Regions from separate parts of the Metabacillus sediminilitoris genome, predicted to be linked through region 1. Evidence: a T-box and tRNA genes for the amino acid it is inferred to sense, from the RefSeq annotation. Region 1 holds a T-box; the other regions hold tRNA genes.

The links. A T-box is a leader RNA that pairs with one kind of tRNA and senses whether it is charged. The one in region 1 lies ahead of ileS (isoleucine--tRNA ligase), so its partner is inferred to be a tRNA-Ile.
Region 2: it encodes a tRNA-Ile, which carries the amino acid that the T-box ahead of ileS (isoleucine--tRNA ligase) is inferred to sense. The anticodon was not compared.
Region 3: it encodes a tRNA-Ile, which carries the amino acid that the T-box ahead of ileS (isoleucine--tRNA ligase) is inferred to sense. The anticodon was not compared.

The regions. Positions count from the first base shown of each region.
Region 1 is NZ_CP046266.1:3,723,180-3,731,002, reverse strand. Features, by position in the region: gene GMB29_RS17830 (YggS family pyridoxal phosphate-dependent enzyme) at 1-88, shown strand, start outside; gene GMB29_RS17825 (cell division protein SepF) at 90-536, shown strand; gene GMB29_RS17820 (YggT family protein) at 544-807, shown strand; gene GMB29_RS17815 (YlmH family RNA-binding protein) at 867-1,643, shown strand; gene GMB29_RS17810 (DivIVA domain-containing protein) at 1,761-2,267, shown strand; T-box leader at 2,330-2,566, shown strand; gene ileS (isoleucine--tRNA ligase) at 2,627-5,398, shown strand; gene GMB29_RS17800 (TraR/DksA family transcriptional regulator) at 5,701-6,024, shown strand; gene lspA (signal peptidase II) at 6,209-6,676, shown strand; gene GMB29_RS17790 (RluA family pseudouridine synthase) at 6,677-7,591, shown strand; gene pyrR (bifunctional pyr operon transcriptional regulator/uracil phosphoribosyltransferase PyrR) at 7,814-7,823, shown strand, end outside.
Region 2 is NZ_CP046266.1:29,657-37,479, forward strand. Features, by position in the region: gene tadA (tRNA adenosine(34) deaminase TadA) at 141-614, shown strand; RNA gene ffs (signal recognition particle sRNA large type) at 719-982, shown strand; gene dnaX (DNA polymerase III subunit gamma/tau) at 1,244-2,935, shown strand; gene GMB29_RS00145 (YbaB/EbfC family nucleoid-associated protein) at 2,957-3,283, shown strand; gene recR (recombination protein RecR) at 3,295-3,891, shown strand; gene GMB29_RS00155 (YaaL family protein) at 3,992-4,213, shown strand; gene GMB29_RS00160 (pro-sigmaK processing inhibitor BofA family protein) at 4,354-4,626, shown strand; rRNA gene GMB29_RS00165 (16S ribosomal RNA) at 4,903-6,452, shown strand; tRNA gene GMB29_RS00170 (tRNA-Ile) at 6,530-6,606, shown strand; tRNA gene GMB29_RS00175 (tRNA-Ala) at 6,620-6,695, shown strand; rRNA gene GMB29_RS00180 (23S ribosomal RNA) at 6,806-7,823, shown strand, end outside.
Region 3 is NZ_CP046266.1:10,459-18,281, reverse strand. Features, by position in the region: gene guaB (IMP dehydrogenase) at 1-632, opposite strand, end outside; gene GMB29_RS00070 (YaaC family protein) at 752-1,702, shown strand; rRNA gene rrf (5S ribosomal RNA) at 2,107-2,222, opposite strand; rRNA gene GMB29_RS00060 (23S ribosomal RNA) at 2,431-5,360, opposite strand; tRNA gene GMB29_RS00055 (tRNA-Ala) at 5,471-5,546, opposite strand; tRNA gene GMB29_RS00050 (tRNA-Ile) at 5,560-5,636, opposite strand; rRNA gene GMB29_RS00045 (16S ribosomal RNA) at 5,714-7,263, opposite strand; gene GMB29_RS00040 (HD-GYP domain-containing protein) at 7,527-7,823, opposite strand, start outside.

The DNA.
Region 1 (7,823 bases):
TAATGATTATGAAATAGCAATTGAAGAAGGTGCAACCTTTATAAGAATTGGAACTTCACTCGTTGGAAATGAAAGCGGAGGTGTATAAAATGTCTATTAAAAATCGGTTTAAAAGTTTTTTTGCATTAGATGATGAAGAATATGAATATGTTGAAAATGAGGAAATGCAACAAGAATATGAAGAACAACAACCAATTTCCCAAAAGCCGCAAACTCAATCAACTAAGCAAAATGTAGTAAGTTTGCAAAGTATCCAAAAATCTTCTAAAGTTATTTTATGTGAGCCAAGGGTTTATGCTGAAGCACAGGAAATTGCGGATCAATTAAAAAATCGCCGTGCAGTTGTCGTTAATCTTCAAAGTATTCAAAGAGACCAAGCTAAACGGATTGTAGATTTTTTAAGTGGAACTGTGTATGCAATCGGAGGCGATATTCAACGAATTGGCACAAATATTTTTTTATGCACACCTGATAATGTAGATGTATCAGGATCTATTTCTGAGCTAATCTCAGAAGAAGAACATCAAAGGTGGTAAACTCGACATGGACATAATATTTAGCTTAATTACTACACTGTTAACTTTTTATTCGTATGCGATCATCATTTATATTTTACTATCATGGTTTCCTGGCGCGAGAGAATCTGGTTTTGGACAAATATTGGCTAAAATTTGTGAACCTTATTTAGAGCCATTTCGAAAAATTATTCCTCCTTTAGGAATGATTGATATCTCACCAATTGTAGCAATTTTGGCATTAAAATTTGCACAATATGGAGTTGCATCACTTTTTAGAATGCTTGGCTAAGGGACTATTTGGTCCCTCTTTTTACTTCTAAGATAGATTGTGTAATTGGAGTTGTGACAATGGATCACTTATATCAACACTTTCGGCGTGAAGAAAAACATTTTATCGATCAGGTCCTTCAATGGAAGGAGAGCGTTATAACTCAATATAGCCCTAAACTAACGGACTTTTTAGATCCTAGAGAACAAGAAATCGTTTTCTCAGTCATAGGGGATCACTCTGAAGTGAAAGTTTCATTTCAAGGTGGTGTCCTGGATACTGAACGTAAAAGGGCATTGCTATATCCAGACTATTTTCAGCCGGAAAATGAAGATTTCAAATTAACTCTTTTTGAAGTAAAGTATGCAAGTAAATTTATCACTCTTCAGCATCGTCAAGTTTTAGGGGCGCTTATGAGTTTAGGAATAAAGCGGTCTAAATTCGGAGATATTCGATTTAGCAATGAGACCGTGCAGTTCGTTTGTGCTAGAGAAATTTCAGATTATTTAATAACTAATTTTCTAGAAGTTGGACGTGCCAAAGTTACGTTAAAAGAAAAAGAACTTAATGAATTTTCACCACAGGCAGAAGTATACCAAGAGATCGTTACAACGGTCTCATCACTGCGTCTAGATGTAATAGGTTCAGCTGTTTATAATATTTCACGACAAAAAATACAACCGCTTATTACAAACGGACTTGTAAAGGTCAATTGGAAAACAGTTGAATCAGTTTCTTTCGAGTGCCGTGAAGGTGATACACTTTCAGTACGCGGATATGGTCGTAGTAAAGTTACAGCAATTGAAGGTAAAACAAAAAAAGATCGATTTAGAATCGTATTTCACGTTTGGAAATAATCATTTTTTAAATAAATTTTAAGTTTTAGCAGGATTTTCAACATACCTGTCGAATTATGATTTATAATGTTGACAGGGATTAACTATTTCACTACATATATATTGGAGGTGGCATCCGTGCCTTTAACACCATTAGATATCCATAATAAGGAATTTAATAAAGGGTTTCGTGGGTATGATGAAGATGAAGTAAATGAGTTTTTGGATCAAGTCATTAAAGATTATGAAATGATTATCCGCGAAAAAAAAGAGCTTGAATCTCGTGTAACAGAATTAACTGAGAAATTGGGCCATTTTACAAATATTGAAGATACCCTGAATAAATCGATTATCATTGCTCAAGAAGCGGGAGAAGACGTAAAGCGTAATGCTCAAAAGGAGTCTAAACTGATCATTAAAGAAGCAGAGAAAAACGCTGATCGTATTATTAATGAATCATTAGTAAAATCCCGAAAAATTGCAATGGAAATTGAGGAGCTGAAAAAGCAGTCAAAAGTGTTTAGAACTCGTTTCCAAATGCTAATTGAAGCACAGCTTGACCTACTTAAAAATGATGATTGGGATCACTTATTAGAGTATGAAGTAGAGCCTATTTTCGGCGAAGCTGAAGAAACAAAAAGCTAGACTTGACTTTTAAAGAATTTTTCGCATATAATATGAAAACTTAGAACAATTAATTTTTTGATATTTAAACGGTGACAGGGAACAGTAATCCTTTGCAAACCTTATTTAGCGAATCGAGGATGGTGGAAGCTCGATATAAGGAAAAGGACGAAAATCACCCTAGAGTTCCATGCTGAACATTATCAATAAGTAAGCAATGGCGTGTCATTCTCGTTACGAATGCTAGAGTGGATTATTGGCCTTTTGGTTATATTAATCTAATAGGGTGGTACCGCGAGATAAACCTTCTCGTCCCTTTTGGGATGAGAGGGTTTTTTGTGTTTTTAAAAACCAATCATGATGATGGAGGCTAGTTAATAATGGAGTATAAAGATACATTACTTATGCCAAAGACAGAATTTCCAATGCGAGGAAATTTACCAAACAGAGAGCCATTAATGCAAGAGAAATGGGAAAAAATGGATATTTATAAAAAAGTGCAGGAACGTACAAAAGATCGTCCTCTTTTCATTTTGCATGATGGACCTCCTTACGCAAATGGTGACATTCATATGGGCCATGCACTTAACAAAATATTAAAAGATTTTATCGTACGATATAAATCAATGAGTGGATATTGTTCACCGTATGTACCGGGTTGGGATACACATGGTTTACCAATTGAAACGGCATTAACGAAAAATAAAAAAGTTAAACGAAAAGAAATGTCTGTTGCTGATTTTCGTAAGCTTTGTGAAGAATATGCTTGGCAGCAAATTAACGGGCAACGTGAGCAATTTAAGCGTTTAGGAGTACGTGGTGATTGGGATAACCCATATGTAACATTAACACCAGCTTATGAAGCACAACAAATTAAAGTATTTGGTGAAATGGCGAAGAAGGGCTATATTTACAAAGGCTTAAAACCAGTATACTGGTCACCTTCAAGTGAGTCTGCACTTGCTGAAGCAGAGATCGAATATGCTGACAAGCGCTCACCATCTATTTATGTGGCATTCTCTGTTACAGATGGGAAAGGTGTTCTAACTAATGATGAAAAAATTATCATTTGGACAACAACTCCTTGGACTATTCCTGCAAATTTAGGGATTTCTGTTCATCCAGAATTAGAATATAGTGTAGTTTCAGTAGCTGGTGAGAAATATGTAGTTGCTTCTGCTTTAGTTGAAACTGTTGCAAAAACAATTGAGTGGGAAAATTATGAAGTTGTTCGAACATTGAAAGGTTCTGAGCTTGATCGTGTTGTTGCGAAACATCCAATTTATGACCGAGAATCACTAGTAATGCTAGGTGAACATGTAACAAGTGATGGTGGTACTGGTTGTGTCCATACAGCACCAGGACATGGTGAAGATGATTTTATCATCGGTCAAAAATATGGTTTAGATGTTTTATGTCCTGTTGATGAAAAAGGATATATGACGAATGAAGCTACAGGCTTTGATGGCTTGTTCTATGATGAAGCAAATAAGGCAATTACAGAAAAATTACAAGAAGTAGGGGCATTATTAAAGCTTCAATTTATTACACATTCATATCCACATGACTGGAGAACGAAAAAGCCAACAATCTTCCGTGCAACAGCACAATGGTTTGCTTCCATTAAAGATTTCCGTGAAGACCTTTTGACAGCCATTAGGGAAACAAAATGGGTTCCGGCATGGGGAGAAACAAGACTATACAATATGGTTCGCGACCGTGGCGACTGGTGTATTTCACGTCAGCGTGCATGGGGTGTTCCGATCCCAGTTTTCTATGCGGAAAATGGTGATCCGATTATTACAGATGAAACAATCGATCACGTTTCTAACTTATTCCGTGAACATGGGTCAAATGTTTGGTTTGAGCGTGAAGCAAAAGATCTTTTACCAGAAGGATTTACACACGAAAACAGTCCAAATGGGAACTTTACTAAAGAAACGGATATTATGGATGTTTGGTTTGATTCAGGTTCATCACATCAAGCAGTACTATTAGAAAGAGATGAACTTCAAAGACCTGCAGATCTATATTTAGAAGGTTCTGACCAATATCGAGGATGGTTTAACTCATCATTATCAACTGCTGTAGCTGTGACTGGCAAAGCACCATATAAAGGGGTATTAAGCCATGGTTTTGCTCTAGATGGTCAAGGGCGTAAAATGAGTAAATCATTAGGTAATACAGTTGTACCAGAAAAAGTAATGAAACAACTAGGTGGAGATATTTTACGATTATGGGTAGCTTCTGTGGATTATCAAGCAGACGTTCGTGTATCAGATGCAATTTTAAAACAAGTTGCAGAGGTTTATCGTAAAATCCGTAACACATTCCGTTTCTTACTCGGTAATCTAGCTGACTTTAATCCAACGTCAGATTCTGTTAACCTAGAAAATCTTCGCGAAGTTGATCGTTATATGCTTGTAAAGTTGAATAAATTAACTAAACGTGTAAAAGAAGCATATGATCAATACGAATTTGCAGCCATCTATCATGCTGTTCATAATTTCTGTACGATTGAATTAAGTTCGTTCTATTTAGATTTTGCTAAAGATGTTTTATATATTGAATCAGAAGAAAACTTAGATAGACGTGCAATTCAAACGGTACTCCATGAAACACTTATGGCACTTGTTAAATTGGTTACACCAATTCTGCCTCATACAGCCGATGAAGTATGGGAACATATTAGTTCAGTAACAGAAGAAAGTGTTCAATTAGTTGATATGCCAGAAGTGAAAGAATATCCTAATGCAGATGAATTAGAAAGCAAATGGGATGCATTTATGTCATTACGAGACGATGTATTAAAGGCTTTAGAAGTAGCTCGAAATGAAAAGATCATTGGTAAATCTTTAACTGCAAGTATTTCTTTATATCCAAATCAAGAAGCAAAGATGCTACTTGAATCGGTTGAAGAAAATTTAAAGCAATTATTTATTGTTTCTGGGTTTGAAATTGCTGGTGATTATGACACAGCACCAGAAAATGCCCAAGTTTTTGATTCAGTAAAGATTGTCATTACACAAGCAAACGGTGAAACGTGTGAACGTTGTTGGATTGTAACACCTGAAGTAGGTCAAGTGGCTGATCATCCAACACTTTGTCAACGTTGTGCAGATATAGTAAAAAATCATTATATTGCTGAATAATAAATAAGCAAGGACTGACCGCTAGAAGTGTAGCACTAAATGTTTTAGACTACACTTTCATTGGTCAGTCCCTTTTTGATTACAAGCCCATTTTTACCAAAAACGTTTAGTGAAGAAAGTCAAAGGGTAAAAAATATCCATTAAACAAATTAAACACTTAGTTAGCACCGTTTTCATTCACAGGAAAATTCTTATTAGGGTGAGTAAAGTTTTCTCAGGTTAAACTAAAATTACAACAAAAGAAGGATAAGGAGTTGTCCATCTTGAATAAATATTATGGGATCCGGTATGAATTGCAAGTGATGAAAGAAGAACTGCGAACGAGGTTATTTGATCACAGTTTGTTTGAAATGACTTGTGATGACCATCAAGGGAAAAGTAGTACTTTGATGCATCATATTAAAGAGGAACTTCAAGATGTCGAACGTGCCTTAATGAAAATTGATAAAGGAATATATGGTTTTTGTGAAGAAACAGGTCAAGAAATTCCTTTCGAAAAATTAAGGATACTCCCTACAGCAAGAACAATTTATGATTTTTATTTTCAAGAATTATTTGAACGAAAATCTCTTCCTCAATACGATTATACCCATGAAGAAACATATATCACTGGAAGTGATTTTTAATCCATTTCTTCTTTTGAAAGTCTGACCTTGTAATGTGCTCTTATACACAAATAAGGTCAGGCTTTTATTATGATGGTGGGTTCCCTATCGTAACTTGCTTTACGCGTTCTTTTTATATATGGTACAATTCTAATGGATAAATATCGAAATTTACTTTTAGAATAATGGAAAGTTGGGGAAGTTTGTGTTTTATTACATAATAGCAGCAATTATCATTGTAATCGATCAAGTGACAAAATGGCTTATTGTTAAAAATATGGAACTTGGAGAAAATATTACTATTATCGAAAATTTCTTATATATTACATCACATCGAAATCGCGGAGCAGCATGGGGGATCTTGCAAGGGCAAATGTGGTTCTTTTACATCATAACAGCTATTGTAATTGTCGGTATCATTTATTACATCCAAAAATATACGAAGGAATATAAGGTAATGGGAATTGCTCTTGGTTTAATGCTGGGCGGAGCAATTGGAAATTTCATTGACCGTTTATTTCGTAAAGAAGTTGTCGACTTTATTAATACATACATTTTTTCATATGACTTTCCTATTTTTAATGTTGCTGATTCAGCACTATGTGTGGGAGTTGTTTTGTTATTTATTCATATGTTGTTTTTTGAAGGGAAACAAAAGAAGGAGAAAATATAAATGGACATCATTGAATTACAGGTAAGTGAAGAACAGAAAAATGAGCGGATTGATAAATTTTTATCAACATATAATGGTGAGTGGTCACGATCACAGGTGCAGATTTGGATTAAAGAAGGTTCTGTTAAAGTAAATGACAACCCAGTTAAAACAAACTATAAATGTCAACCGCAAGATCGTATTGTAGTTGTCATTCCAGATCCAGAACCATTAGATGTTGTTGCAGAACAAATGAATCTTGATATTTATTATGAAGATCAAGATGTGCTTGTTGTAAATAAACCGAAAGGGATGGTTGTGCATCCAGCACCTGGACATATGAGTGGAACATTGGTAAATGGCTTAATGGCTCATTGTCAGGATCTTTCAGGAATAAATGGTGTATTAAGACCTGGCATTGTCCATCGTATCGATAAAGATACGTCAGGATTATTAATGGTTGCCAAAAATGATATGGCACATGAATCATTAGTAGATCAACTTGTTAACAAAACAGTGACTAGAAGATATAAAGCAATTGTTCATGGAAGTATTCAGCATGACCATGGCACAATTAATGCACCTATCGGCCGTGACAAAGTTGACAGACAAAGTATGACAGTAACAAATGTAAGCAGTAAAGAAGCCGTTACCCACTTTAATGTCATCGAGCGGTATGACAACTTTACGTTTGTAGAATGTCAGCTTGAAACAGGAAGAACACATCAAATTCGTGTTCATATGAAATATATTGGATATCCACTAGTTGGAGATCCGAAATATGGTCCCAAAAAGACGTTACCAATTAATGGACAGGCTCTCCATGCGGGAATTTTAGGGTTTGAACATCCTCGTACAAAAGAATATTTAGAGTTTGAAGCACCTCTACCTCTAGAGTTTCAGCAAGTGTTAGAGCAAATAAAAAATAATCATTGACACATTTCTACATGTTTGTCATAATGGTTTTAAGTTAATAGGAACCTTTAACACAGTCCCGAGAGGCTGAGAAGGAGAACGGATAAAATAGCAAAGCTCTATTTATGACTTTGTTGAACTATGTCTTCGTCAACCCTCTCACATCTGATGAGAGGGTTTTTTGTTAAGGTTCTTGTATATCCTAATTTATAAAGGACTTTAGTTGCGAAGGGAGAGCATAATATGTCTCAAA
Region 2 (7,823 bases), 1.9 Mb from region 1:
TATTTTGAAATTAATATTCGAAGGATTTGATTTATTATTATGCGGAAGTTGATTAATCTTATAATGAGGTCTTAGCAAAGTACTTCTGCTTTTCCAATTTGGTTGTAACTATTAGTAGATTATATAAGGGGCATATAGTAATGGATAATGATGAGTATTTTATGAACTTGGCCATTGAAGAAGCTAAAAAGGCCCAGGAAATAGGTGAAGTGCCAATTGGTGCTGTAATTGTCATGGATGGAAAGATCGTTTCTTCTGCGTTTAATTTACGAGAAAAAGATCAGCGGTCAATTGCACATGCAGAAATTTTAGCTATTGATGAGGCATGTAAAGCTCTAGGAACATGGAGATTAGAGGAGGCAACATTGTATGTAACATTGGAGCCGTGTCCGATGTGTGCAGGTGCCATTGTCTTATCTAGAATAAAACGGGTTGTATATGGAGCGTTCGATCCAAAAGGCGGCTGTGCAGGCACTTTGATGAATTTATTGCAAGAGGAACGATTTAATCACCAAGTTGAAGTGACGAGTGGTGTTGAAGAAGAAGTATGTAGTACGATGCTTAGTACTTTCTTTAGATCATTAAGAGAACGGAAAAAGAAAAACAAGGATTAATGGAAAAAACTTACGATGAGTAAACATTGCATTTTATGTGAGAAGGTTATATACTAATACATGTGTCGTACTTAACGACGCAACTAAATATGGTATCAATTTTGCCGTGCTAAGCGGGGAGGTAGCGGTGCCCTGTACTCGCAATCCGCTCTAGCGAGGCCGAATCCCTTCTAGAGGTTAGTTTACTGTAGGGCTGCCTCAAGTAAGTGGCGTTGAAGCCTGGGTCCTGCGCAATGGGAATCCATGAACCATGTCAGGTCCGGAAGGAAGCAGCATTAAGTGGAAGCTCCCATGTGCCGCAGGGTTGCCTGGGCCGAGCTAACTGCTTGAGTAACGCCTATGGTAGCTAATCGAAGGAAGGTGCACGGCAGTTAATTTTAAAATAATGACTCACTCTTTTTAAGGGTGAGTTTTTGTGTTGGATGTAAATACATAGCTGTGCTTATCACGTTTAGACGCCACCACATTGGCTTTTGTCTGAATGGAAAGTCACAAATCTCAAATTCCTGAGATGAGGTGTACAGCCTGATAAGAAAGAGATAAAAATCAATTGGAAGTTAAACACACACTTTTTAAAACGATTTTTGGTTGGTATAATAAAGTAGATGAAGAAAAAAGGGGGCGTTTTCGTGGGTTATCAAGCATTATATCGTGTTTATCGACCACAAGTATTTTATGATGTGGTTGGACAAGAACATATCACTAAAACGCTACAAAATGCCCTGCTACAAAATAAGTTCTCCCATGCATACCTTTTTTCAGGACCACGAGGGACAGGAAAAACAAGTGCTGCAAAAATATTTGCTAAAGCAGTAAACTGTGAAAAGGCTCCAGTAGCTGAACCATGCAACGAATGTGCAGCATGTAAAGGGATTACAAATGGCTCAATATCAGATGTTATTGAAATTGATGCTGCTTCTAATAATGGTGTTGATGAAATTAGAGATATACGCGACAAAGTGAAATATGCCCCTTCATCTGTACAGTATAAAGTATATATTGTCGATGAAGTTCATATGTTATCAATTGGAGCGTTTAATGCACTTTTAAAAACACTTGAAGAACCACCGAAGCATGTCATTTTTATTTTAGCAACGACAGAGCCGCATAAAATTCCCTTAACGATTATCTCTCGCTGTCAAAGGTTTGATTTTCGTCGAATAACAGCTTCAGCTATAGTGGGAAGAATGAAGGAAATTATACATAATCAGCATGTTGATGTTGAAGAAACTGCTTTAGATGTTATCGCTAGAGCAGCAGATGGAGGAATGCGTGATGCCCTTAGCCTCCTAGATCAAGCGATATCCTATAGTGATGAGAGAGTAAGAGTAGAAGAGGCATTACTTATCACTGGGGCCGTATCACAAGGGTTCCTTGGAAAGATTGCTGAAGCAATTCAGGAAAAGGATGCAACAGGAGCCCTGCAAGCTTTAGATCAGGTAATGTATCAAGGGAAGGATCCCGCAAGATTTATTGAAGATCTTACCTACTATTATCGAGATATGCTGTTATATCAAACTGCACCAACATTAGAGGATGTTTTAGAACGAGTTACTGTAGATGAAAAATTTACATTTCTTGCTGAAAAAATACCAGCAAGTGATATATATGAGATCATTGAAACATTAAGTAAGAGCCAACAAGAAATGAAATGGACTAATCATCCGAGGATCTTTTTGGAAATTGCATTTGTGAAGCTATGTCAGCATTCACCTGCATCATCACATTTCCAACAAGAGGAATACAATTCATTGCTAGAAAAGATAACAAATTTACAATCTGAATTAAACAAATTAAAGCAGCAAGGTATTTCGGCTCCACAGCAACAGGCTTCAGCATCAAATGAGCCAAAACAAAGATCGATGAAAAGTGGTTATAAAACACCTGAAGGAAGAATACAGGAAATTCTTAAAGTTGCTAGAAGAAAAGATTTAGAAGTCATTAAAGGTCGCTGGGGAGAGCTCTTAGATTTACTTAAAAGACAAAATAAAGTATCACATGCTGCTTTATTAAATGATAGTGAACCAGTTGCAGCTTCTGAAACTGCCTTTGTACTTAAATTTAAGTTTGAAATTCATTGTAAAATGGTTGCGGAAAACAATAACAATGTTCGAACAAATTTAGAACAAATTTTACAAGAAATAACGGGTAAAAGTTTGGAAATGGTTGGCGTTCCTGAACATGATTGGGTTAAAATAAGAGAGGACTTCCTACGAAATCAAAAAGATCAAGATGATACACAGCAAGATGTAGAAGAAGATCCGATTATTGCAGAGGCAATAAAATTAGTAGGTAATGACTTAATTGAAATAAAAGACTAATGTTTGGAGGAATGAAATATGATGCGTGGCGGCGGAATGGGCAACATGCAAAAAATGATGAAACAAATGCAAAAAATGCAGAAAGATATGGCAAAGGCTCAAGAGGAACTTGCTGTAAAAACAGTTGAGGGAACAGCCGGCGGCGGAATGGTTACTGTTATTGTTAATGGCCAAAAAGAATTAGTGGAAGTTAATATTAAAGAAGAAGTAGTAGATCCGGAAGATATCGAGATGTTACAAGATTTAGTATTAGCGGCAACAAATGATGCATTGAAAAAAATGGATGACTTAACAAATGATACAATGGGTCAATTTACAAAAGGAATGAATTTACCGGGAATGTTCTAGGAGGATTAATCATGCATTATCCTGAACCGATATCAAAGCTAATTGATAGCTTTATGAAATTGCCAGGAATTGGACCGAAAACGGCCGTTCGTCTGGCTTTTTTTGTCCTAAACATGAAAGAAGATGTGGTATTAGACTTTGCAAAGGCTCTAGTTAATGCGAAACGAAACCTATCTTATTGTTCTGTTTGTGGACATATAACAGATCAAGATCCTTGCTATATTTGTGAGGATGTACGACGTGATAAAAGTTTAGTTTGTGTTGTTCAAGATCCCAAGGATGTTATTGCTATGGAGAAAATGAAAGAATACAATGGCTTATATCATGTATTGCATGGTGCTATCTCACCAATGGATGGAATTGGACCTGAAGATATTAAAATACCTGAGTTATTAAAAAGACTTCAAGATGATGTGATTCAAGAAGTCATTCTGGCTACTAATCCTAATATTGAGGGAGAAGCGACAGCTATGTACATTTCTAGATTATTAAAACCATCAGGAATTAAATTAACAAGAATTGCACATGGTTTACCTGTAGGCGGAGACTTAGAATATGCAGATGAAGTGACTTTATCTAAAGCCTTAGAAGGAAGAAGAGAACTATAGCGTGATATCTCCATTCAGGAAGATTTAGAATGCTAGAATCACTTAACAATAAGTAAGGACCTATTATTACCTATAAATGTATGGCAAGGGAGGGTTAACATTGCTTTTTCGCCGAAAGGGTTGGTTAAGGAATCAATATGACCAACAATTAGTACAGAATTTACTCAATATGAAAAAAGAGTGGAATCGGCAAAAACAACTCGTTGATAAAAGTGTTGAACCCTCTTCACAAGTACTTTATGAATTAAAGATTGCGGAAGCAAAATATTTCTTTTTGTTAAAAGAAGCAAAAAACCGCAATATTAAAATCGGGAGAATATAAACTTCTTTCAAAAAGTACGAGGAATTTAGTCGGAAATGGCGCTTGTAAGGAAAAGCATTACTTACATATTTACTAATAAGCTTGTTCTATTTTTTCACTCCTTTCATATTTATTTACTATTAGAGATATGAAAGAGAGTGATGAAAGTGGATCCAATTCTCGTTTTTTCAATCCTTGGAGGATTAATCTTAATTCTTTTATTTGCAGGCGCACCAATTCGCCCACTTAGATGGGTAGGGAAGTTATCTATAAGGATCATCATAGGAGCATTAATGTTATTTTTAGTAAATGCTTTTGGTACGAGCCTTGATATACACATACCTATTAATTTTATAACATCAAGCATTTCTGGTATTTTAGGATTACCTGGCTTGGCTGCTATGATCATTATTAAAACAATGATTATTGGATAAAACAAATGGTTAACCATTTGTTTTGTTTTTTTTGTTGACATTAATATATAGAGATGATATATTAATAAACGTCGCTGAAAGAGAGACTACTGAATAAAAAGTTTTTACAAAAAAAACGTTGACTTAATATGAAGATACATGATATTATATTTAAGTCGCTTCGGTGACGATGTAAAAAGTTCTTTGAAAACTAAACAAAACCAAGCGTGCCAACGTTAATTTCGATTAACAAAACAACGTACTATAAAGTACAAAATTATGAGCTACATCAACTCTTTATTGGAGAGTTTGATCCTGGCTCAGGACGAACGCTGGCGGCGTGCCTAATACATGCAAGTCGAGCGAATCTGAGGGAGCTTGCTCCCAAAGATTAGCGGCGGACGGGTGAGTAACACGTGGGTAACCTGCCTGTAAGATTGGGATAACTCCGGGAAACCGGAGCTAATACCGGATAACATGTCGAACCGCATGGTTCGACATTGAAAGATGGCTTCGGCTATCACTTACAGATGGACCCGCGGCGCATTAGCTAGTTGGTGAGGTAACGGCTCACCAAGGCGACGATGCGTAGCCGACCTGAGAGGGTGATCGGCCACACTGGGACTGAGACACGGCCCAGACTCCTACGGGAGGCAGCAGTAGGGAATCTTCCGCAATGGACGAAAGTCTGACGGAGCAACGCCGCGTGAACGATGAAGGCCTTCGGGTCGTAAAGTTCTGTTGTTAGGGAAGAACATGTACCAGAGTAACTGCTGGTACCTTGACGGTACCTAACCAGAAAGCCACGGCTAACTACGTGCCAGCAGCCGCGGTAATACGTAGGTGGCAAGCGTTGTCCGGAATTATTGGGCGTAAAGCGCGCGCAGGTGGTTTCTTAAGTCTGATGTGAAAGCCCACGGCTCAACCGTGGAGGGTCATTGGAAACTGGGGAACTTGAGTGCAGAAGAGGAAAGTGGAATTCCAAGTGTAGCGGTGAAATGCGTAGAGATTTGGAGGAACACCAGTGGCGAAGGCGACTTTCTGGTCTGTAACTGACACTGAGGCGCGAAAGCGTGGGGAGCGAACAGGATTAGATACCCTGGTAGTCCACGCCGTAAACGATGAGTGCTAAGTGTTAGAGGGTTTCCGCCCTTTAGTGCTGCAGCAAACGCATTAAGCACTCCGCCTGGGGAGTACGGTCGCAAGACTGAAACTCAAAGGAATTGACGGGGGCCCGCACAAGCGGTGGAGCATGTGGTTTAATTCGAAGCAACGCGAAGAACCTTACCAGGTCTTGACATCCCACTGACCGGTATAGAGATATACCTTTCCCTTCGGGGACAGTGGTGACAGGTGGTGCATGGTTGTCGTCAGCTCGTGTCGTGAGATGTTGGGTTAAGTCCCGCAACGAGCGCAACCCTTGATCTTAGTTGCCAGCATTCAGTTGGGCACTCTAAGGTGACTGCCGGTGACAAACCGGAGGAAGGTGGGGATGACGTCAAATCATCATGCCCCTTATGACCTGGGCTACACACGTGCTACAATGGATGGTACAAAGGGCTGCAAGACTGCGAAGTCAAGCCAATCCCATAAAACCATTCTCAGTTCGGATTGCAGGCTGCAACTCGCCTGCATGAAGCCGGAATCGCTAGTAATCGCGGATCAGCATGCCGCGGTGAATACGTTCCCGGGCCTTGTACACACCGCCCGTCACACCACGAGAGTTTGTAACACCCGAAGTCGGTGGGGTAACCGTAAGGAGCCAGCCGCCTAAGGTGGGACAGATGATTGGGGTGAAGTCGTAACAAGGTAGCCGTATCGGAAGGTGCGGCTGGATCACCTCCTTTCTAAGGAAAATGAGGCACACTTGGTTTTTGTTTAGTTTTGAGAGAACTTTGTTCTCCAATGATATATTCATAGAGATGGGCCTATAGCTCAGCTGGTTAGAGCGCACGCCTGATAAGCGTGAGGTCGATGGTTCGAGTCCATTTAGGCCCACCATCTCAAAGAAAACGGGGCCTTAGCTCAGCTGGGAGAGCGCCTGCTTTGCACGCAGGAGGTCAGCGGTTCGATCCCGCTAGGCTCCACCAATGTTCCTTGAAAACTAGATAACGATAACAATTCAAGTAATTCACTGAGTTTAAACGCTTAGTTTAGTGATTCTCTTAATAATGATTAAAATGACATTTTTAATGTCAAAGGTTAAGTTGTTAAGGGCGCACGGTGGATGCCTTGGCACTAGGAGCCGATGAAGGACGGTACTAACACCGATATGCTTCGGGGAGCTGTAAGTAAGCTTTGATCCGGAGATTTCCGAATGGGGGAACCCACTGCTCGTAATGGAGTAGTATTTTCACCTGAATACATAGGGTGATAAAGGCAGACCCGGGGAACTGAAACATCTAAGTACCCGGAGGAAGAGAAAGCAAACGCGATTTCCCAAGTAGCGGCGAGCGAAACGGAATTAGCCCAAACCAAGAGGCTTGCCTCTTGGGGTTGTAGGACACTCTATACGGAGTTACAAAGGAACGGAGTAAATGAAGAGGTCTGGAAAGGCCCGTCAAAGAAGGTAACAACCCTGTAGTTGAAACTTCGTTCCCTCCAGAGTGGATCCTGAGTACGGCGGGACACGTGAAATCCCGTCGGAAGCAGGGAGGACCATCTCCCAAGGCTAAATACTCCCTAGTGACCGATAGTGAACCAGTACCGTGAGGGAAAGGTGAAAAGCACCCCGGAAGGGGAGTGAAAGAGATCCTGAAACCGTGTGCCTACAAGTAGTCAAAGCCCGTTAATGGGTAATGGCGTGCCTTTTGTAGAATGAACCGGCGAGTTACGATCCCGTGCAAGGTTAAGTTGATGAGACGGAGCCGCAGCGAAAGCGAGTCTGAATAGGGCGAAAGAGTACGTGGTCGTAGACCCGAAACCAGGTGATCTACCCATGTCCAGGGTGAAGTTCAGGTAACACTGAATGGAGGCCCGAACCCACGCACGTTGAAAAGTGCGGGGATGAGGTGTGGGTAGCGGAGAAATTCCAATCGAACTTGGAGATAGCTGGTTCTCTCCGAAATAGCTTTAGGGCTAGCCTTGAAATTGAGAGTCTTGGAGGTAGAGCACTGATTGGACTAGGGGCCCCCATCGGGTTACCGAATTCAGTCAAACTCCGAATGCCAAAGACTTATGTTCAGGAGTCAGACTGCGAGTGATAAGATCCGTAGTCA
Region 3 (7,823 bases), 1.9 Mb from region 1:
GGAAATTCAATGACTTTTTCAATATCTTTAATTGTTATTAATCCTTTTAATACTCCATGATCATCAACTAAAGGTAATTTTTCAATTTTGTGTTTTTGTAAAATACCTTCAGCCTCTTTCAAAGTTGTTCCGACAGCCGCAGTAACAAGATTTTCTTTTGTCATGACATCGCTAATTTTAATCGAGTAATCTTGAATAAAACGCATATCACGGTTTGTGATAATACCAACGAGCTTTTGTTCCTCAGGGTTGTTTACAACTGGAACTCCAGAAATTCGATATTTGCCCATTAAATGCTCTGCATCGAAAACTTGGTGTTCTGGAGTTAAATAAAATGGATCTGTAATAACTCCTCTTTCAGAACGCTTTACTTTGTCAATTTGCTCAGCTTGTTGTTCAATTGACATATTTTTATGAATGACACCTAATCCACCTTGTCTTGCTATTGCAATAGCAAGCTCAGCCTCAGTTACAGTATCCATACCAGCACTCATAATTGGAATATTAAGCTTTAAGCTAGGTGTTAACTGAACACTCATGTCAACATCCCTCGGTAATACCTCAGATTTAGCTGGTATTAATAATACGTCATCAAAAGTTAAGCCTTCTTTAGAAAATTTTTGTTCCCACATAGTAAATCCCCCTTTTTTCGGCAAAATATTATTAGTAGATTATCAACACTCATAACGACTGTCAAGAAAGGAGCAAACAGTTTAAATATTTAGAATTAATTGAATGGAGTGTACAATTATTGACTGCATTGATTTGGGAACGTTTACTTTCTTATCATTCCTCAGAAACTGTCCAAAAAAAATTAGAAATTTGTTATAGGAATTTTTCCTTGGAAAATGCAAGTGGTCTTTCATATGATAACTGTTACAGATTTGTTTATTACCTTAAACATGGAGAGAATTTTTTCATACAAGCTAATCAATCACCACATGCTATTCAGCCGATGTTATTGTTTTATGGAATTTCACAGTTATTAAAAGCATGTTTGATTATCATAGATCCAGAATATCCTGCCACTTCTTCAGTTCTTGCTCATGGTGTCTCAAGTAGAAAACGGAAAAAACAACATTATCATTTTTTAAAGGACGAAATAAAAATCCAACGGAATGGGTTGTTTTCCCATGTAGTAAACAAACTTTTCCAGCTTAATCTACTTGATACTGATAAATATTCAATGGAATTTTTATTAGGGCAAATTGCTGAAATGGATGATGTTTTTTTCTTCCACCATTCAAAAAGCAATTTTGTTCAAATTGAAAAGATACAAGATAAACTCATCATTCCAGAAAAAACAGCACAACTTTTTCACTTGTCGGCAAATCGATTCGCAGAATACCTACAAGAACGGTATCCATATTACACTGTAACAACGGCTTCAAAGGATGAAGCCATACTAAAAAATACTAATCCTTTAACAATATATAACTGTACGCCGTTTTCTTTTCATATTGATAATGGAGAATTTTACCTGCCAACATCGAGAGACAGGCTATCAAAGTTGCCTGAAATTCTTATTCATTACTTAATATTATATAATCTTAGTATGATCTCACGTTATGAAACAGAGTGGTGGTATGATCTCCTTTTAGGTTCTTCAAATGATGACTATCCATTTATTTTAAGATACATGGAAATTGCAAAACGTAAGATCCCTTATTTTGTGTTAAATTTTATTGAGCATAGCCTTTAATAAAAATGAGTTGAGGGTTGTATGAAATAGTATGGTATCCCTATTTATTAGTACAATTGAAAGCTAGCAGTATCCCCATCTCTATTCCTTTAAATGAATTAACGTAGGGTTATAATAATAAATAACAAGTTTTCCCTCCCTAAATTTTTTAAATAACGATTAAAAAGGGCCAGCAGCTCTTCTGAGTTTATTTTCAATACTGAGCAATGGTCCTATTCGTATATTGTCTAGAACAAAAACGTACAGTCCCCTATCCTGTCACAGGGGCATGATCGTTTTGAATTCTATATTCATCATTTATAGTTGACTTGAAGATGAAGAATTTTTGCCTTATCGATTTTTTATTAATTTTTCTAGATAAATACAAAAAAAGACCAGTATCTCTACTGATCTTCTCTCTTCTTACTTGGCAACGTCCTACTCTCACAAGGGGAAACCCCTAACTACCATCGGCGCTGAAGAGCTTAACTTCCGTGTTCGGCATGGGAACGGGTGTGACCTCTTCGCCATCGTCACCAAATAATATTAAGTTTGAAGGGATATTCCTTCAAAACTAGATAACGATTCACAATTCAATTCACTCAACTGAGTTTATACTCTTACATTGTCCAGCTCCAGAAGCCAAATCCTACGGTCATTTCACACTCTCCTGCGAAGTCAAAGTACGACTTCTTCTCGAGCGCTCCAATGCCCTATGGATTTAAGCGGGCTTCTTCCGCTTTTCTATTTAGGTTAAGTCCTCGATCGATTAGTATCAGTCAGCTCCACACGTCACCGCGCTTCCACCTCTGACCTATCAACCTGATCATCTTTCAGGGATCTTACTAGCTTACGCTATGGGAAATCTCATCTTGAGGGGGGCTTCATGCTTAGATGCTTTCAGCACTTATCCCTTCCGCACATAGCTACCCAGCTATGCCTTTGGCAAGACAACTGGTACACCAGCGGTGCGTCCATCCCGGTCCTCTCGTACTAAGGACAGCTCCTCTCAAATTTCCTACGCCCACGACGGATAGGGACCGAACTGTCTCACGACGTTCTGAACCCAGCTCGCGTACCGCTTTAATGGGCGAACAGCCCAACCCTTGGGACCGACTACAGCCCCAGGATGCGATGAGCCGACATCGAGGTGCCAAACCTCCCCGTCGATGTGGACTCTTGGGGGAGATAAGCCTGTTATCCCCGGGGTAGCTTTTATCCGTTGAGCGATGGCCCTTCCATGCGGAACCACCGGATCACTAAGCCCGACTTTCGTCCCTGCTCGACTTGTAGGTCTCGCAGTCAAGCTCCCTTGTGCCTTTACACTCTACGAATGATTTCCAACCATTCTGAGGGAACCTTTGGGCGCCTCCGTTACATTTTAGGAGGCGACCGCCCCAGTCAAACTGCCCACCTGACACTGTCTCCCAGCCCGATAAGGGCTGCGGGTTAGAATTTCAATACAGCCAGGGTAGTATCCCACCGACGCCTCCACCGAAGCTAGCGCTCCGGCTTCTCAGGCTCCTACCTATCCTGTACAAGCTGTACCAAAATTCAATATCAGGCTACAGTAAAGCTCCACGGGGTCTTTCCGTCCTGTCGCGGGTAACCTGCATCTTCACAGGTACTATAATTTCACCGAGTCTCTCGTTGAGACAGTGCCCAGATCGTTACGCCTTTCGTGCGGGTCGGAACTTACCCGACAAGGAATTTCGCTACCTTAGGACCGTTATAGTTACGGCCGCCGTTTACTGGGGCTTCGGTTCAAAGCTTCGCTTGCGCTAACCTCTCCCCTTAACCTTCCAGCACCGGGCAGGCGTCAGCCCCTATACTTCGCCTTGCGGCTTCGCAGAGACCTGTGTTTTTGCTAAACAGTCGCCTGGGCCTATTCACTGCGGCTTTTCGCAGGGCAAGCCCTGAAAAAGCACCCCTTCTCCCGAAGTTACGGGGTCATTTTGCCGAGTTCCTTAACGAGAGTTCTCTCGCTCACCTTAGGATTCTCTCCTCGCCTACCTGTGTCGGTTTGCGGTACGGGCACCTCTCACCTCGCTAGAGGCTTTTCTTGGCAGTGTGGAATCAGGAACTTCGGTACTATATTTCCCTCGCCATCACAGCTCAGCCTTTACGACAACGGGATTTGCCTCGTTATCAGCCTAACTGCTTGGACGCGCTAATCCAACAGCGCGCTTACCCTATCCTTCTGCGTCCCCCCATTGCTCAAATGGTGAGGAGGTGGTACAGGAATTTCAACCTGTTGTCCATCGCCTACGCCTTTCGGCCTCGGCTTAGGTCCCGACTAACCCTGAGCGGACGAGCCTTCCTCAGGAAACCTTAGGCATTCGGTGGAGGGGATTCTCACCCCTCTTTCGCTACTCATACCGGCATTCTCACTTCTAAGCGCTCCACTAGTCCTTCCGGTCTAGCTTCACAGCCCTTAGAACGCTCTCCTACCATTGTTCGTAAGAACAATCCACAGCTTCGGTGATACGTTTAGCCCCGGTACATTTTCGGCGCAGAGTCACTCGACCAGTGAGCTATTACGCACTCTTTAAATGGTGGCTGCTTCTAAGCCAACATCCTGGTTGTCTAAGCAACTCCACATCCTTTTCCACTTAACGTATACTTTGGGACCTTAGCTGGTGGTCTGGGCTGTTTCCCTCTTGACTACGGATCTTATCACTCGCAGTCTGACTCCTGAACATAAGTCTTTGGCATTCGGAGTTTGACTGAATTCGGTAACCCGATGGGGGCCCCTAGTCCAATCAGTGCTCTACCTCCAAGACTCTCAATTTCAAGGCTAGCCCTAAAGCTATTTCGGAGAGAACCAGCTATCTCCAAGTTCGATTGGAATTTCTCCGCTACCCACACCTCATCCCCGCACTTTTCAACGTGCGTGGGTTCGGGCCTCCATTCAGTGTTACCTGAACTTCACCCTGGACATGGGTAGATCACCTGGTTTCGGGTCTACGACCACGTACTCTTTCGCCCTATTCAGACTCGCTTTCGCTGCGGCTCCGTCTCATCAACTTAACCTTGCACGGGATCGTAACTCGCCGGTTCATTCTACAAAAGGCACGCCATTACCCATTAACGGGCTTTGACTACTTGTAGGCACACGGTTTCAGGATCTCTTTCACTCCCCTTCCGGGGTGCTTTTCACCTTTCCCTCACGGTACTGGTTCACTATCGGTCACTAGGGAGTATTTAGCCTTGGGAGATGGTCCTCCCTGCTTCCGACGGGATTTCACGTGTCCCGCCGTACTCAGGATCCACTCTGGAGGGAACGAAGTTTCAACTACAGGGTTGTTACCTTCTTTGACGGGCCTTTCCAGACCTCTTCATTTACTCCGTTCCTTTGTAACTCCGTATAGAGTGTCCTACAACCCCAAGAGGCAAGCCTCTTGGTTTGGGCTAATTCCGTTTCGCTCGCCGCTACTTGGGAAATCGCGTTTGCTTTCTCTTCCTCCGGGTACTTAGATGTTTCAGTTCCCCGGGTCTGCCTTTATCACCCTATGTATTCAGGTGAAAATACTACTCCATTACGAGCAGTGGGTTCCCCCATTCGGAAATCTCCGGATCAAAGCTTACTTACAGCTCCCCGAAGCATATCGGTGTTAGTACCGTCCTTCATCGGCTCCTAGTGCCAAGGCATCCACCGTGCGCCCTTAACAACTTAACCTTTGACATTAAAAATGTCATTTTAATCATTATTAAGAGAATCACTAAACTAAGCGTTTAAACTCAGTGAATTACTTGAATTGTTATCGTTATCTAGTTTTCAAGGAACATTGGTGGAGCCTAGCGGGATCGAACCGCTGACCTCCTGCGTGCAAAGCAGGCGCTCTCCCAGCTGAGCTAAGGCCCCGTTTTCTTTGAGATGGTGGGCCTAAATGGACTCGAACCATCGACCTCACGCTTATCAGGCGTGCGCTCTAACCAGCTGAGCTATAGGCCCATCTCTATGAATATATCATTGGAGAACAAAGTTCTCTCAAAACTAAACAAAAACCAAGTGTGCCTCATTTTCCTTAGAAAGGAGGTGATCCAGCCGCACCTTCCGATACGGCTACCTTGTTACGACTTCACCCCAATCATCTGTCCCACCTTAGGCGGCTGGCTCCTTACGGTTACCCCACCGACTTCGGGTGTTACAAACTCTCGTGGTGTGACGGGCGGTGTGTACAAGGCCCGGGAACGTATTCACCGCGGCATGCTGATCCGCGATTACTAGCGATTCCGGCTTCATGCAGGCGAGTTGCAGCCTGCAATCCGAACTGAGAATGGTTTTATGGGATTGGCTTGACTTCGCAGTCTTGCAGCCCTTTGTACCATCCATTGTAGCACGTGTGTAGCCCAGGTCATAAGGGGCATGATGATTTGACGTCATCCCCACCTTCCTCCGGTTTGTCACCGGCAGTCACCTTAGAGTGCCCAACTGAATGCTGGCAACTAAGATCAAGGGTTGCGCTCGTTGCGGGACTTAACCCAACATCTCACGACACGAGCTGACGACAACCATGCACCACCTGTCACCACTGTCCCCGAAGGGAAAGGTATATCTCTATACCGGTCAGTGGGATGTCAAGACCTGGTAAGGTTCTTCGCGTTGCTTCGAATTAAACCACATGCTCCACCGCTTGTGCGGGCCCCCGTCAATTCCTTTGAGTTTCAGTCTTGCGACCGTACTCCCCAGGCGGAGTGCTTAATGCGTTTGCTGCAGCACTAAAGGGCGGAAACCCTCTAACACTTAGCACTCATCGTTTACGGCGTGGACTACCAGGGTATCTAATCCTGTTCGCTCCCCACGCTTTCGCGCCTCAGTGTCAGTTACAGACCAGAAAGTCGCCTTCGCCACTGGTGTTCCTCCAAATCTCTACGCATTTCACCGCTACACTTGGAATTCCACTTTCCTCTTCTGCACTCAAGTTCCCCAGTTTCCAATGACCCTCCACGGTTGAGCCGTGGGCTTTCACATCAGACTTAAGAAACCACCTGCGCGCGCTTTACGCCCAATAATTCCGGACAACGCTTGCCACCTACGTATTACCGCGGCTGCTGGCACGTAGTTAGCCGTGGCTTTCTGGTTAGGTACCGTCAAGGTACCAGCAGTTACTCTGGTACATGTTCTTCCCTAACAACAGAACTTTACGACCCGAAGGCCTTCATCGTTCACGCGGCGTTGCTCCGTCAGACTTTCGTCCATTGCGGAAGATTCCCTACTGCTGCCTCCCGTAGGAGTCTGGGCCGTGTCTCAGTCCCAGTGTGGCCGATCACCCTCTCAGGTCGGCTACGCATCGTCGCCTTGGTGAGCCGTTACCTCACCAACTAGCTAATGCGCCGCGGGTCCATCTGTAAGTGATAGCCGAAGCCATCTTTCAATGTCGAACCATGCGGTTCGACATGTTATCCGGTATTAGCTCCGGTTTCCCGGAGTTATCCCAATCTTACAGGCAGGTTACCCACGTGTTACTCACCCGTCCGCCGCTAATCTTTGGGAGCAAGCTCCCTCAGATTCGCTCGACTTGCATGTATTAGGCACGCCGCCAGCGTTCGTCCTGAGCCAGGATCAAACTCTCCAATAAAGAGTTGATGTAGCTCATAAAATTGTACTTCGTAGTACGTTGTTTTGTTAATCGAAATTAACGTTGGCACGCTTGGTTTTGTTTAGTTTTCAAAGAACTTTTTAGTCATTCGCTCAAAGGCGACTTCATTAATATAACATTTAACTATACTCGAAGTCAATAGTTAAATGAATATTTTTTTCAGAACAACTATGCTCTGTTTGGCTGACTTTAAGAAGTATATCAGCATAACTTTACTAAGTCAACACATTCAGAGCATTTTTTTATAAAACGTCTTCAATAAATAGCTCTCTCTTATCCTTTAATGAAAGGATATCATTTAAATGTATTGATTTTACTATAGGTCTGGTTGGATTTTGTTCATCCACAAAAACAATTTCGGCTTCAATACCGTTAGAAAGCTTTACCTTTGTTCCGACCGAGAATTTAATAATGATCTTTTTTAATTCATTTACGACGTTCATATCAAATTTACCAAATTCATCTTGCAGAATTTGCTCTAATACTTTAAATGGGGACTGTTTATTACGATAAGGTCGAACAGATACCATTGCTTGATA